DNA from 2 places in the Mixta sp. BE291 genome. Region 2 is predicted to be linked to the other one. Evidence: predicted binding sites of a transcription regulator. Region 2 holds the regulator's gene; the other holds the start of a gene.
What was found. The regulator LexA, encoded in region 2, represses DNA repair genes until DNA is damaged. The targets are predictions, from matches to a motif close to TNCTGTATGTACATACAGNA.

Region 1 (7,845 bases), on a different contig from region 2:
TAGCCCATCGCTTCACGCGTCAGATCTTCAATCTGCTTCAGCTGTTTCTCATTCAACGCCACCGCTTTGCCTTTCGCGTCGGCGCGGTAGTTCACGACTACGGCAACCGACAGGCGTTTCACGCCGCCTACATTCACCTTGGTATGACGAATGGTGCGATCCAGCTCATAGTTGGTGGTTTCATCATGATGCGTATTAGACGGCATCGAACGCGCAGCATTGCTGGTGGCAGTGGTGTTAGCCGCTGCGCCGTTATTGTTGCCAGCCGCTGGCGTGGCGTTAGCTTTCGGCGTTTCGATCGGCGCGTTATTCGCAGGCGCAGGCTGGTTAGAGAGCGCACCCGGCACGCCGCCAGGGTACTGACCGCCAATCTGCTCATTACTGCTGCTCTGACGCGAACGGATCGCGGTGTTCGCCGGATCGGTATTCGGTTTGTACTGCTCTTCCGTTTGTTCACGCGTATCAAAATCGATCTGGGCGGTGACCTGCGCATGCACGTTGCCGCTGCCGACGATAGGCGCAAGAATCGCTTCAATACGCTGCTGATAACGGCTTTCTACTTCGGTGGCATATTTCAGCTGGGCATCATTTAAATCACGACCGGCAGTATCGGAACGCGTCAGCAGACGGCCACTCTGATCGACAACCGTTACGTTGCCCGGCGGAAGACCGGCCACGCTGCTGGAAACCATATGCACGATCGCGTTGATCTGACCTTCATCCAGCGCACGTCCCGGCTGCAGGTTCAGCGTGACGGAGGCGGAAGGGGACTTCTGCTCACGCACGAACAGCGTCGGCTTCGGCATCGCCAGATGAACGCGCGCGGTTTTTACCGGGCCGAGCGTTTCAATGGTGCGTGACAGTTCGCCTTCCAGCGCGCGCTGGTAGTTAACCTGCTCGCTGAACTGACTGATACCGAACTTCTCTTTATCCAGCAGTTCAAAACCCACGGCGCCGCCTTTCGGCAGGCCCTGCTGAGCGAGACGCAGGCGCAGTTCATGCACCTTTTCTGCCGGCACCATCAGGGCGCCGCCGTTCTCTTCGAAGCGGTAAGGGATATTCATCTGAGTCAGCTGCGTAACGATCGCGCCGCCATCCTCATTTGAAAGGTTATTATAAAGGACGCTGTAAGCCGGTGCCTTCGCCCACAGTACCATCGCGACAATGATGGCAGTTGCGGCGGCGGCTGCGATTATCAGCGGAATCCGCGGATTGGCGCGCAGGCGAGCAACAAGGTCATTTAAGCCTTTCTTATTTGTTGTTTCCTGGGTTGCGGTAGCATTCATGACCATTTCCTGCCTGACAGTTGACCGGACTGTGTGTTAAGTGGTGACAAAACTGACTCCCTGATACGGCTTAGAAAAGTTCCACTTCAATGGATGCCATTATTTTCCTATTCGCAAATTTCGATGGGTCAAAAAGCCACGTGTTTTGCTGTCATTTACGCCCTTTGTCCTATTGACTTTGTGTTAAGTTTGTTTGCGTAAACTAAACGAACCGCCAATAACAACGAGGGTTAACATGGCAATCCAGGGGATAGAGAGCGTTATTCAGCAGTTGCAGCTTGGTTCGCTGCAGGCGAGTAACAGAAACACTGACAACGTGGCGCACGCGGATTTTTCCGCACAGATGAAAGCGGCGCTGGATAAGATCAGTGAAACGCAGACGCATGCACGCGCGCAGGCGCAGGACTTCACCATGGGCAAACCGGGCATTGCGTTGAATGACGTGATGATCGATCTGCAGAAATCATCAGTTTCCATGCAGATGGGTATTCAGGTGCGAAATAAGCTGGTCGCGGCTTATCAGGAAATCATGAATATGCAGGTGTAGTCCCGTAAACCTGAGTAACTCTCGGTGTTGGCGTATTCCTGCTGGGTGATGGCCGCCTCAGGATACGCCACGCGGGCAGCATCAGAGCGTTGGCGCCGCTGACGCATTGATGTTCAGACAATAAAAAACCCCGCCGAAGCGAGGCCTGGTCTGGTTAGTTGCTGGCTACAGCAATGAGAAGTGCCATGAGCCAATCGCTTTGCGCGTCAGTATCATCACCTTTTCCTGCTCATCAATCACCACGTAAAACTGGTCTTTCACTTTAAGGCTACGTGGGAAGCTTTCGTTACCTTCGTAGCGAACGGTGATCTTACTGCCAAAAATTTCCGCCTCCGCTTTTTTATCAAACTGGGGCAGGTAAATTGTCTTCTTCATGCTTGTCCTCTTTTGATAAACCGCATCGCCGCGATCGGCCTGTGGCGTTGTTATCCTGCTTTGAAGTATTTACCAAAATCTGCCGACTGCGGAACATCTTGTGCGGGATAGAGGAAGCGTGGAGCGGCCAGCGGGAATCGAACCCGCGTCATCAGCTTGGGAAGCTGAGGTAATGCCATTATACGATGGCCGCCTGGTGGGTCGTGCAGGATGACTCGGCTTACGCCTCGCCCTTCGGGCCGTTGCCGCTGGCAACGTTGTCTCGCTTACGCTCGACTCGAACCTGCTGCAGGTTCGCTTCCTGCCGATTTCACATCGGATACTGCTTTAACGCCTGGTGGGTCGTGCAGGGTTCGAACCTGCGACCAATTGATTAAGAGTCAACTGCTCTACCAACTGAGCTAACGACCCAAGCGGCACGCATTCTGTCACAGCACAGATAACGCCTGCATTGAGCCATATCAAATCAATGCAAACTTATTCCTATCACGAAGTTAACCACAGCGGAAACCATCATCACATAGCCCGTAATTAAAAAAGCTTTATGTTTTTGGCGGGCGGCCAGCAGAAACATAACCACTGCGGTGACGGTAAAAGGGATGGCAATGATCGAAAATGTCGACATTCATAACTCCTGTCAGAATCGTTAAATTAACGTTTAGTCGCTAAACACCAGCGCTGCCGCTTATCCGTGGCGCATCCCAGGTTATCCATCCGCAGCGAGTGCAACAATAGCAGACGCCTGGTGCAGATTCTACTAAGCTAAAATTATTCTTATCGGAACTGTATCGCCTTTATCATGGCAAGGGGGATGTGATGTCTGAAGACAGAGAAGTTAAAAACGTTGTTGCAAGCAAGATGCGTGATATGGATTTGGTTTATCTCACCAATATAGTGAATGCGGTTGGCGGATCGTTTGGGATTACCCTGTTTCTGAAAGGCACCGTCGTCAGCGGCTTAATGATTTCGGGTAAAGAGTACTATTCCACCCTGGCGGAAAACTTAGCGCAGGTTGGCGATATCGGTGAAAACTTAGCGGAGCATTTTGCGCGGGTCGCTGATGACGTGTACACGCCGGTCTCGGAAGGCGAGGCGGTACCCGCAAACTTTATCCATATGAAAGATCTGACTGTTAAAGCGGCCAGCGGGGAGTTTGATGAGATGCAAAACGCCCTGTTACGGCTAAAAATTGAAGAGATCGATGGTCATATTGTGGGCAACGTCTCTTAATTTACTCTTCTTTCTGCCAAACCGCCTACGGGCGGTTTTTTTCTGGCAAGGTTAAGCAGTGCATCATTGGGCAGAGTAAAAAGGATCATGAAGAACGCTAAACAATAATAGTAATAATAAGATGAAACGGATTGTATTTATTGGCCGGATTACAAGCTGGCAAGTTATTTTTATTAATATATGAAGTGTTTAGTAAAGCTGGATAATAACGCCAGGTACTTTCCTTTTATTAAAAAAATGCGCCTCGATGTTCGCTTTTCAGCGGCTGGAATAATGAGCAATTTCGCCTCAGCTTATTGGTTGCATTTACATCGTTTACCTGTTCAGCGTGAGACCAGGGAAAATCTTATTTTAGTAAACACCCGGTCAAATACAGGAATAGCGAATAAACGTGCCTTTTTATTATTGATTTCGATCATTTTCTCAACAGAGCATAATGGCTAATAATAGCCTCTTAATAACAAGCAATTTCATTCTTATTACTATTTTTATTTGCACAGCTTATGCCAGGATTTTTTATGAACAAATTTATTTCAGATTGGTCGCCAGAGCGTATCAGGTCATTGCTCAACTGGATTGAAAAAAGAACGCCTGAAACGATCACGCTCAATGCCAATGATTTTTCATCCTTAATGCGCTATTGCGAGCAGCTTTTGACCCATGATGGCGCGAAGCTACGGCTGGAAAACGAAAGCCTAAAAAAAACCATTGCGGCTCAGGCGCGCAAAATAAATTTGATTAGTAAATCGCCATCAAAAGCGAAAACCCTGGCAATGGCGATTGCCACCATACATAGCTATGCGGATGAGGCGCTAAAAGGCGAGCAGGGGAAAGTACAGCCTTAACCTGCTTTAGTGCTGTGAATAGCATCGTCTCATTTTCAATGGGCGTTTCCGCCGCGCCGGGCAATATCAGCGCTGCGAAAACGCCTTTTTTAGCCAGCCTTCACTAAATTAGCGTTAATATTGGGCAATGGGTCATCATGAGCGGCATCCCGTTATCACTCTGTGAGAACAGGGGCGTTTTACCAACAACAGCTTTAGCTTAAGGAGGATATATGTATAAAAATCAAACGGCACTGGCTGTGTGCGCCTGCCTGTTAACCGGGTGCAGCGCCACTTTTTCGCTGCCCGGCGCAGGCGTCACGGAGGTGTCGCAAACCACTTACCAGTGCGATGATGGTCAGCGGCTGGCGGTGACTTACTACAACAAACAGCCAAATGCGCTGGCGGTCGTGAAAAAAGGCGGCGAGCCTGAGGTTGTCATGGCCAATGTGATTTCAGGCAGCGGCGCAAAATATAACGGAAATATCTGGCAATGGTGGAGCAAAGGCCAGAGCGGTATATTCAGCGATCTAATGAATAATAGCAGCACCACATGCCAGGCGATAAATAAATAGCCATTTTCATAGATCAGACCTTTCCTGCGGGCTTTTTTATTGGCGCCCGCAGAAGCTCTGCTAATCTTTAACTGATAAGCGAGCAGGAGGAAAAGAAATGAACAAACGTCTGGTTTTCGCCATTCTGGCCGTTGCGTTTTTGGCTGGCGCTATTCTGCGTTTTATGGCGGGCGGTTTGGCTTATGGGGTGATGCTGTTAATTCTGGCAGGCGCGTCAACCTGGTTCAGTATTAAAGCTAAGCGGGATTGAAACCTGGTTAAGCAATAACTATTTTTATTTGCGGGTTTCACAGCCCTTATTACCCAGCTGGCACACATAAACTTTATTTTTCTGTACGTTTCTTTACGTAGCAGCGATTCCGTCTGAAATGCCGCTGCGCTTTTCTATTTCTTGCGCTGTGCAAATTATTTAAAATAACGCTTGCGCTCAATTAGGTTCCATGAGTAAATGGCGCATCGGTTTGGAAGTCAGACCTTATGAAAGCAGTTTTAGTAAAGCAGTCCTCATTTAAAGCGTTATCTTAGATACCTTCTTCTTGAGCCTCTTCCTAAGTGCCCAGTAAGTATTCTCTGCAATACAGACCTTGTATGCCACGCTAGCTGGCTCACCCATTAAGAAGGAAGTTACTATGTCTAACAAAATGACTGGTTTAGTAAAATGGTTTAACGCTGAGAAAGGTTTCGGCTTCATTTCTCCGGAAGACGGCAGCAAAGATGTATTCGTACATTTCTCTGCAATCCAGAGCAACGATTTCAAAACCCTTGATGAAGGCCAGAAAGTAGAGTTCTCTATCGAGAACGGTGCTAAAGGTCCGTCAGCAACTAACGTTGTTGCACTGTAAGGCGTTTTAGCCTGTATCAGGCTCTGCGGATAGCGCTGAAGGTGATTACCTGAGGCCGCGCAGGCATCATGATAAAGGCTATGGCTGCGGTCTGTTGACCGCAGCAACCTTCCAGAAGCCCCTGAGATTTCAGCGCGCTTTTGGCATAAAAAAGGCTCACTTCGGTGGGCCTTTTTTTATGCCTGAAACCGCAGTCAGCACCAGGTGGGCAATACAGAGACGATAAGATCAGGCGCAACGCGTAACTGTGACCACGCCAACAAGTGAAAAAATAGTTGTCTGGCTATGCGCGACCAGTGCCTACACTTATAAAGCCCCTGTCGGGCTACTGGAGGTTAACATGTCAGAGCGTCCTGATGTAAATGATCCGTTAGAAGATGATGAGCCCGTACCGCAAACGCCGGACGAAATCGCTGACGACGATGACGATGCCGATCCGCTGGAAGATGATGATGATGAAGAAGGTCAGGATCCCAGCACGGTGATTTAGCCCAAAAAAAACCGCCCTACAGGGCGGTTTCTTTATCCGACAACGGCGTTATTCCGCTACCAGCCACATATCCGCTTCATCAAACATCTCTTCAACGATGCGGATAATAATCGATTTATCGCTTTTGCTGGCGTCGCTTTCAATGGCGTTACGCTGCATGGCTTTGGCTTTCACCTCTGCATCCGGAAAGGTGCGATGGATACGCTTTTCCAGCTCTTCCAGAATAAGTTCGTGCGCGCCAGGCAGCCCGGCAACATTGCGCTTGTCATAAATCAGTTCAACAAACATGGGTAGCAATCCTCTTGATTCCGCACCGCTCGAAGCGCCAGTTATCATACTGGATATGCAAACAGTATCAACTGCCTTTTAGCATTTTTACGTTATCAACCGATTATTCTGTGGCCTGGCGCTGTGGCGTAGACCGCTTAGCGTCAGACATGCGCATCTCAGCGTAAATAAGCGGGAGGGTTAGCGCCCGATAGGGTATGAGGTAGCGTTAACGCCGATTAAGCAGCTTAAGGGTAACTACTGGTGAAGAGACGGCGGGGCGCCAGATAAAATGACCTCTGGAGGTGGAAATCCAGTGACACTTCCAGAGGCAGTGCAAAGCACTATTCGTTCAAGGTTGTTCGCGACTGTTGTCACACCCACTAAGTTATACAAAAGTGAACTCGTTGTACAACTTTATCGGTGCTCAAGACAACTGGTTGGAGCAGTAACTGCCTGAATTTTTAATTAAAACGGAAAAGGGCGTTTAAAGATCGTTCTTCTGACAAAATTCTTCCCATGTCATCCCCAGCGCAGCGGCATGTTCATGCAAATAGGCTTCGATCGCCTGCATCGCCACTTCTTTATTGGGTTCCGCCAGCTGAATGGAAAACAGAATCGCATCCTGATTTTTTGCGCGTAAAAACGAGGCGTAGAGGCGGTCCGCCTGTAAACTGCGATATTGGGTTAACGGCATATTAAAACTGTCCGCCTCTTCCTGCGTCAGGCCATCAAGGGCGGCCTGAAAGTCAGGATGGGCCGATAAAAACATCGAACGGGCGATCGCGTAATACTCTTGAGGCGTTTTCATGGGCGTAACCTGTAAATAAAGACAGCGTTAAGTGTAACCTGACGCGAGGCGGCTGTCAGGGGCTCGCCGTTTAACCGCCGCAAAGTTATGCGGCGCAGGTTTCCCCAGAACCAGCGTGTGGGCATTCCGCTTCTGGTGCGCAAGTTTCTTGCGCTGGCAGGGGGAAAAATTATAACGTAGCCGCCATCAAATGAAGGTAAGGGAGCCAGAATGAAAAAGTGGATGCTGTTAGGCGCGCTGGCGCTAACGGGCTGTGCGCAGATTAATCAATATCAGCAGGCGGTGAAAACGCCTGCTCCGGCCAATCTGCAAGGTTACTGGCAAACTACCGGGCCGCAGCGCGGGCTGATTAGCGATCGGGCGATGGGCAGCCTGATTATTACCGCCGAAGGCGATACGCTGGATTGCCGCCAGTGGCAGCGGGTTATTGCCAAGCCGGGCAAGCTGACGCTGCTGAATGGGAAGTACGTTAACGTCAATAAACAGCTGCGCGTGATGCCGCTGGAGTTGGACGAGGGCGAGCTGCACTATGACAAACTCACGCTGAAGAGAGTAGAGAAGCCGACGCTGGAGTGCCAGCAGGCGCTGGAGCAGGTGG
Region 2 (7,845 bases):
GCCGATCGTCAGCGCGATCGCTGTTTTCAGGCCTTCCTCAACAATAACTATGTTGGGCTGGTTATTTTTATTGGCATTGCGCTGAATATGCCGCCCTTTAGCCAGTGGTAGCCAACCGACGTAGCCAGAAACAAAAAGCGGGCGCCATTGGCGCCCGCTCTGTTTTACGCTGCGATACGCCTTTAACCAGGCGTAACGGCATTTTCAATCGTCTGACGCACATCGCTGGTGATCAGTTCAGCCAGCATATGATAGGTGTTCTGCGTCTGCTCCAGCGCGGCATCGCCGGTGTCACTGATATAGCCTTCGTCACGTAACGTCAGCACCAGCGTTGAGAACACCGCTTTGTCGAAAAACTCCGGCGCGTTAATACCGTGCAGCACCGACAGACGCTGAGCCAGCGTGCGGCTCTCTTTCTCCAGTGAACCACGGTTAATTGCCGGATTCGCGCTAAGAATAGAGAACGTAATCGCGTAGCGCTGCAGCGTTTCACGCATACCTGCAGCCAGCAGCTGCAACGTGCGGAAACGCACCGCGTTCAGGCGCATCATATCGTTCTCAATGGTAATCAGCTGCTGGCGCGCCAGCTCGGCGACCAGCTGTTGCAGCAGCTGCGGCAGCTCTTCTTTATCCCAACGCAGGAACAGTTCGCTTTTCAGCAGCGGATAAAGCACCGATACCTGACGCAGCAGCTCGGCGGCGGAGATTTCACGGTGCTGCTGTACGATTGCGGCAATCAGCGACGGCATAACCAGCATGTGATGCACATTATTGCGATAGTAAGTCATCAGCACCGCCTGTTCGCGCGGCAGGATAATGATATCGCCAATAGTGTCTTTTTCCGTCTCGAACTTGTTCATGTTCAGCGCATGTTCCAGCAGCGCTTCCGGCGTCATATTTGGCACGGTCGCATCTGAGGAATAGGGCACGTTACGCAGCAAGTCGAGATAGCACTCCAGCTGCTCAATCAGCTGTTCGCGGGTAAGTGAGCGCTGACGCGAAGCGAGCAATGCGGTAACGCACAGGTTCATAGCGTTGGCGGCACCGGCGTTGTTGATCCGCACCATGATCTGCTGGGCGATATCGTTCACCGCCGGCGTCAGCCACTGCGGACGCTGCGCCACGATCGGATCGATCGAGTCACGCCATTCCGGCACCTGCTTGTTAAGGTAATTTACCAGCGGCAGTGGCTCGCCAAAGTTTACGTAGCCCTGACCCAGATTGCGCAGCTTGCTCAAACCACGCAGCATTTGCAGAAAGCTCTCTTTCTCTTTCGCCGCGCCGCGTAGCTCTTTCGCGTAAGTGCCCACTTCCATGACATGTTCATAGCCGATATAAACCGGCACCACGGTAATAGGACGGTTACCGCCGCGCAGCATCGCCTGAATCGTCATCGACAGCGTACCGGTTTTCGGATCGAGCAGACGACCGGTGCGTGAGCGCCCGCCCTCAACAAAATACTCAACCGAATAACCGCGGCTGAACAGCTCACCCAGATATTCGCGGAATACCGTAGAGTAGAGTTTGTTGCCTTTAAAGGTACGGCGAATAAAGAATGCGCCGAGGCGACGGAAAATCGGCCCGGCCGGCCAGAAGTTAAGGTTGATGCCCGCAGCGATATGCGGCGGCACCAGACCCTGATGATAAAGCACGTAAGAGAGCAGCAGATAATCCATATGGCTGCGGTGGCAGGGCACATAAACCAGCCCGTGACCATCCAGCGCCAGCTGACGAATGCGTTCGCCGCCGCTGACATTAATGCCCTGATAGATTTTGCTCCATGTCCAGCCAATCACGCGGTCGGTCAGGCGGATCATTTCGTAGGAAAAGTCTGCGGCGACCTCTTCCATCAGCTCAATGGCATTCTGCTGCGCTTTTTCCTGCGAGATTTTCTTGCTGCGCGCTTCGTCTTCTACCGCTTTCGCAATGGCTTTCGACTGCAGCAGCTTATTAAACAGATCGTGGCGCACCGGCAAACGCGGACCAACAGCGGCCAGGCGTTGACGGGCGAAGTGAATCCGCGCCACACGCGCCAGTTTCTGCGCAATGGTTTTATCGGTGCCGTGTTCGGTAGCCATACGACGCAGGGAGACCATCGGCGAGAAGCGGACAAAGCTATCGCGACCCAGCCACAGCACGGCAAAAAATTTCTGTATACCGTTCAGCTCACGCAGGTGAGGGGTTTGTTCGCCCTGTACCTCGCGTCCCGGCGCGCGGCCAAACATCACCGAAACCGGCACCATCTGCACATCTAACTCGGGGTTGTTGCGGTGCAAATCGAGGTAATCGTGAAACAGCTTCACCGATTCCTGATTCGGCACAAAATAGGGGAACACGCGCGGACCGTCATGAATAAAGACGTGACGCGGCAGCAGAGCGCCATCTATCTCCAGCGGCTCAAGCGGATCGGGCAGATCGTGCAAGCGACACTGGGTGCGCAGCGCAAGGAGATCGGCCTTTGAATCATAAGGCAATACATACATAATGGGGCGCGACGTATCGAGTCCCAGTTCTGCTACCGGATCGCCCGGAATTGCCTTACTCTTAACCAAAAATGTAAGTGGTAAATTCAGTAACTTATAATAAAGTTTACGCCAACCTGACATAGACAACATGAAGCCTCTTGTTAGCAAAGCGCCGCAAGCATACCAGAAAGCGCATTGAAGATCTGTGGTGTTGCATTTAGTGCTGCACCCTGACATTGACGTTAAACATTGCAAAGGGTTCCCTGAAGATGGCAAATAACGTAACGGGCCTGATCCGCATCATTAAAGCGGCCGGATACTCCTGGAAAGGCCTGCGGGCGGCCTGGCAACATGAAGCGGCGTTTCGCCAGGAAGCGGTTCTGGCGCTGGTGGCGATCGCGATCGCCTGCTGGCTTGATGTCGATGCCATCACGCGTGTGTTACTGATAGGCTCGGTATTTCTCATTATTATTGTCGAGATCCTTAACAGCGCTATCGAAGCGGTGGTTGACCGTATCGGCAGCGAGTTTCATCCGCTGGCGGGACGGGCCAAAGATATGGGATCCGCCGCGGTGTTGCTCAGCATCATACTGGCGCTTTTTGTGTGGGTAACCCTGCTATGGTCATATTTACGATAGCCTTTCCAGAATAGATAAAGAGTTGTTTTTTACACAGCATTTGGTTTCCATTCCACCAATACCTGTATATACTCACAGCGACTGTATAAACAACCAGGGGGCGGGATGAAAACCTTAACGGCTCGGCAGCAGCAGGTTTATGACCTGATTCGCGATCACATTAATCAGACAGGTATGCCGCCAACGCGTGCGGAAATCGCCGCCCAGTTAGGCTTTCGCTCCCCTAACGCCGCAGAGGAACATCTGAAAGCGCTGGCACGTAAAGGCGTGATTGAGATGGTGTCCGGTGCTTCACGCGGGATTCGCCTGATGGCGGAAGAAGAAAACGGCCTGCCGTTGATTGGCCGCGTCGCCGCCGGTGAGCCGCTGCTGGCGCAGGAACATATTGAAAGCCGCTTCCAGGTTGATCCTAATCTGTTCAAGCCTCACGCAGACTTCCTGCTGCGCGTCAGCGGCATGTCGATGAAAGATATCGGTATTGTGGATGGCGACCTGCTGGCGGTGCATAAAACGCAGGATGTGCGTAACGGCCAGGTAGTCGTAGCGCGCATTGATGACGAAGTGACCGTTAAGCGCCTGAAGCGTCAGGGCAATACCGTGCAGCTGCTGCCGGAAAACCATGATTTCCAGCCGATTGTGGTCGATCTGCAACAGCAGACGCTGACAATCGAAGGTCTGGCCGTTGGCGTTATTCGTAACGGCGACTGGCTGTAATGACTTCGTGGCGGCCTGCTGGCCGTCACGTATTTCCCCTGCTATTTTTCTTCCGGCGATAACCGCTGTGGCCTGTCGCCATATTCTTGCTGCGGATTGCCATGCACTTCTTCTCTGCGACTGATAAAAATCTCTGGCGGCTGGCGCTGCCCATGATCCTCTCAAACATTACCGTGCCGCTGCTGGGCCTGGTGGACACTGCCGTTATTGGTCACCTGGACAGCCCCGTCTATCTGGGCGGCGTCGCGGTAGGCGCCACCGCGACCAGCTTTCTGTTTATGCTGCTGCTTTTCCTGCGTATGAGCACTACCGGGCTCACCGCGCAGGCGTTTGGCGCAGGCGATAAGCAGGCGCTGGCGCGCGCGCTGGTACAACCCTTATGCATCGCCCTGGTTGCCGGTATCGCCTTTATCCTGTTGCGTGAGCCGCTTAGCGCTCTGGCCGCGCAGGCGGTGGGCGGCAGCCCGGCAGTGCTGGAACAGGCGCAGCGCTTTATCCACATCCGCTGGCTTAGCGCCCCCGCGACGCTGGCTAATTTGGTGATACTCGGTTGGCTGCTGGGCGTGCAGTATGCGCGTGCTCCGTTCATCTTGTTGATCGTCGGTAATCTGGTCAATATCCTGCTCGACCTGTGGTTTGTTATCGGCCTTGGCTGGGGCGTGGCGGGCGCAGCGGCGGCAACCGCCATTGCTGAAACCGTTTCGCTGCTGGTCGGGCTGGGGCTGGTATGGCATGTGTTACGCCTGCGTCAGATAACCTTTACGCATCTAAAACAGGGTCTGAAGGGCAATATGCGCCGGTTACTGCGCTTGAACCGCGACATTATGCTGCGTTCGCTGCTGCTACAGCTCTGCTTCGCCTCTGTCACGATTTTAGGCGCGCGCATGGGCAGCGAGATCGTAGCGGTAAATGCGGTGCTGCTGATGTTCCTGACTTTTACCGCTTATGCGCTGGATGGCTTTGCCTATGCGGTTGAGGCGGTTTCCGGCGAGGCCTTTGGCGTCGGCGATGAGGCGAAGCTGCGCCGGGTCTGGTTTGCCGCCTGTCGGCAGGCGGGACTGGTCGCGCTGCTGTTCGCCGTAGGCTATGGGCTTTGGGGCAGGGATGTCGTTACGCTGCTGACTTCCTTGCCGCAGCTACAGGCGCTGGCGGATCGCTATCTGCCGTGGCAGATGCTGTTACCTGTGGTCGGCGTCTGGTGCTATTTGCTGGATGGCATGTTTATTGGCGCAACACGCGGCCGTGAAATGCGCAACAGTATGGCGCTGGCGGCGTTGGGGTTTGGCATCACACTATTCACCGTGCCGCAGCTGGGAAATCATGGTTTATGGCTGGCCGTTACCGTTTTCCTGCTGTTGCGCGGGCTGACGCTGGGATGGGTATGGCATCGTTATCAGCAGCGGGGCACCTGGTTTACGCTTTGACACATTTGTTACCGTTACGCTTATTAGCTGAATTGGCTGGGTTTTCAGCATGCTTCAGGGTTATTGAGGCGATTTTTTAGTTCATATTCCTGTGTTTCAGAGCAAATTCGCCCGTTTCTACTATTATTAAAAGTGTCAAACACAGGGAATCAGCGCTTTTTATTGTTGTGAGATCGCGTTGGTAGCCAGAAGCTGTTAACACCCAAGGTAGAGGACAAAATTATGAACAGAGACGAAGCCGGCGGTAACTGGAAACAGTTTAAAGGTAAAATGAAGGAAAAATGGGGCAAGCTGACCGATGATGACATGACTGTTATCGAAGGTAAACGCGATCAGCTGGTCGGTAAAATTCAGGAACGCTACGGCTATGCAAAAGACGAAGCGGAAAAAGAAGTGAGCGATTGGGAAACCAACAACCGCGATTATCGCTGGTAAGTTCGCTTTTCAGGATTATGCTCCTACCCTGGCACAAGGAATGTGCCATTTACTCTCTGTATGACCCGTTGCACCTTCACGACTTACCACAGCTATCATGCTGCGCTGCATGAGGCTCTCGCTCGTTGCTGCGGCCACCTCATCGCTTCACCCACTGCTCTGCGCTTTGATAGCGTAGCCTTCGCCTCATGAAAACCGCACGACGCAAAGGCCTTGCTGGCTACCGCCCGCGTTTTTTCTCCACGATGCTGTGATCGTGCGTGCAGCTTTCCGGCTGCTGGCAGCTTTCTACATCTTTACAGAGTGCGCACAGGCCATGCGCTTCAATCACGCTATTACGCAGCGAAAAGCCGCTCTGCTGAGACAGCAGCTGAAGGACCGTTTCCACGCCCTGCGCATGCTGCTCACTGACGGTGCCGCAACGATCGCAAATCAACATCGCGGAAGTATGCTGTGGTTCTTCGAAGTGATGGCAGACCACGTAGCTGTTGTTCGATTCAACGCGATGAATAAAGCCCTGCTCCAGCAAAAAGTCGAGCGCGCGATAAATGGTGGGCGGTTTGGCCTGCGGTTCAGAGGCGCGTAGCAGATCGAGCAGGTCATAGGCGCTGATAGCGGTATTCTTTTCCACCATCAGACGCAGCACCTCCAGACGCTGTGGTGTCAGGCGCACGTTGCGTTGCAGACAAATTTTTTCAGCCTGCGACAGAATCTGTTGTGAAGGTGATACGCTCATAATCTTTCTCCGGGCGATTGAGATGTTATTTTATCACACGCCCTTTACCAGGCAAAATGATTGCCAAAACGCCCGTTGCCGACCTGCCTGAAACAACCGCTCGCCAAAAATTTCGCCTAAAAATCGCGTCATTCTGTGGTTTAAGATTGGCCGTAAAACAGCGCTCTCTTGCCAAATCTCTTCTAAAAAAGCATAAAAAATCGTCCTGCGTTTCTGACAATTGCCAATGAGCGAGCCTGTCGCTGCCTGACCGCAGCGTCATACCACTGATCGTGTTAACCATTTTATTTAGATCCACTAATAAGCACGCTTCCTGTTTGCAGGAGAAAAAAGATCCAGCTAATGTTCAATCAGGCTTAATAACGGCAGAAAAGTTAAATTGCCGGAAAATCTAAAAGAAAGGTTAAGCTAACGGTTGCGCATAAAAGCAGCAATCCTCTGATAAGCCGGGGAAAATGGCCTGAGTTCAGGTTAATAAAACAGGCAATTACTGGTCATCATTCACCCAGTGATTTCCTTCTTACTTTCAGCTTATTTTGGGTGGCGTCTGATAATGGCAAAGAAAAACATTCATGTTTTGAAGCTTTCTCCTGCGGCGGTATTAATGCCGTTAATATTTACCTCGTTTTCTTCCCTGGCGGCCGGCAGCTACTTTGATGCACGTAATGATGCGATGGGCGGGACGGGCGTGGCTTCATCTAACTATACCACCGCGCCATTATCTAACCCGGCGCTGCTGACCAAAGGTCGTGCGGAAGATCGGGTGAGTGTGATTCTGCCTTCCGTCGGTGTGCAGCTCAGCGATAAAGATAATATGATCGATAAGATCGATGATGTTACCGATACCGTTGATCGCTATCAGGATGTATTCCGGAACTTTGACGTTAACGATTTACTGACTAACCCTGCAGGCGCGCTTGACCTGATTAGCAACGTGCGCTCCGCCTCTGGTGATTTGGCTAACCAGCTGCGCGATCTGCGCGGCAATAAGGCGAACGGCTCTGCCGGTGCCGCTATTGTGGTGGCGGTGCCGAATGAAACGCTGCCGTTTGCGTTTGTGGCCAAAGCTTATGGTACGGCGCATCTGCAAACTGACGTGGCGCAAAGCGATATCGACTATCTTGATGCGGTGGCCGACGGTTCACTTTTTCCCGCACCGGGCGATCAGTATTTGCTGCGCTCCAGCGCCACCGGCGTGGCGGCCATCGTAGCGGATTACGGCATTGCGGTTGCGCATGAGTTTAACATTGGCGGACAGGCGGTCTCGGTCGGCGTTACGCCCAAGCTACAGCAGACTCGCCTGTATAACTATCGCGCCTCGGTTTATAACTTCGATAAAGATAAGGTTACCGACAGCCAGTATCGCAAAAACGATAGCGGCTTTAACCTCGATGCCGGCCTCTCTACCGATGTGGGCGAGAACTGGACATTTG

Region 1: J2X14_RS06190 (DinI-like family protein) is a predicted target of LexA. The motif match lies at 6,505-6,524, and genes of this name have one in related genera.

What each region holds. Positions count from the first base shown of each region.
Region 1 covers NZ_JAVDXN010000002.1:234,814-242,658, reverse strand. Annotated here, with positions in the region: gene fliF (flagellar basal-body MS-ring/collar protein FliF) at 1-1,292, opposite strand, end outside; gene fliE (flagellar hook-basal body complex protein FliE) at 1,522-1,833, shown strand; gene J2X14_RS06245 (hypothetical protein) at 1,999-2,208, opposite strand; tRNA gene J2X14_RS06240 (tRNA-Gly) at 2,328-2,401, opposite strand; RNA gene J2X14_RS06235 (RtT sRNA) at 2,403-2,529, opposite strand; tRNA gene J2X14_RS06230 (tRNA-Lys) at 2,544-2,619, opposite strand; gene J2X14_RS06225 (hypothetical protein) at 2,675-2,833, opposite strand; gene J2X14_RS06220 (GvpU-like protein) at 3,025-3,438, shown strand; gene J2X14_RS06215 (hypothetical protein) at 3,957-4,283, shown strand; gene J2X14_RS06210 (MliC family protein) at 4,496-4,837, shown strand; gene J2X14_RS06205 (hypothetical protein) at 4,935-5,087, shown strand; gene cspE (transcription antiterminator/RNA stability regulator CspE) at 5,467-5,679, shown strand; gene J2X14_RS06195 (hypothetical protein) at 6,020-6,169, shown strand; gene J2X14_RS06190 (DinI-like family protein) at 6,218-6,457, opposite strand; gene J2X14_RS06185 (DUF6388 family protein) at 6,924-7,247, opposite strand; gene yedD (lipoprotein YedD) at 7,458-7,845, shown strand, end outside.
Region 2 covers NZ_JAVDXN010000008.1:115,846-123,690, reverse strand. Annotated here, with positions in the region: gene ubiA (4-hydroxybenzoate octaprenyltransferase) at 1-111, shown strand, start outside; gene plsB (glycerol-3-phosphate 1-O-acyltransferase PlsB) at 183-2,606, opposite strand; gene J2X14_RS17500 (diacylglycerol kinase) at 2,735-3,103, shown strand; gene lexA (transcriptional repressor LexA) at 3,209-3,817, shown strand; gene dinF (MATE family efflux transporter DinF) at 3,919-5,241, shown strand; gene J2X14_RS17485 (CsbD family protein) at 5,464-5,676, shown strand; gene zur (zinc uptake transcriptional repressor Zur) at 5,897-6,412, opposite strand; gene J2X14_RS17475 (conjugal transfer protein TraF) at 6,966-7,845, shown strand, end outside.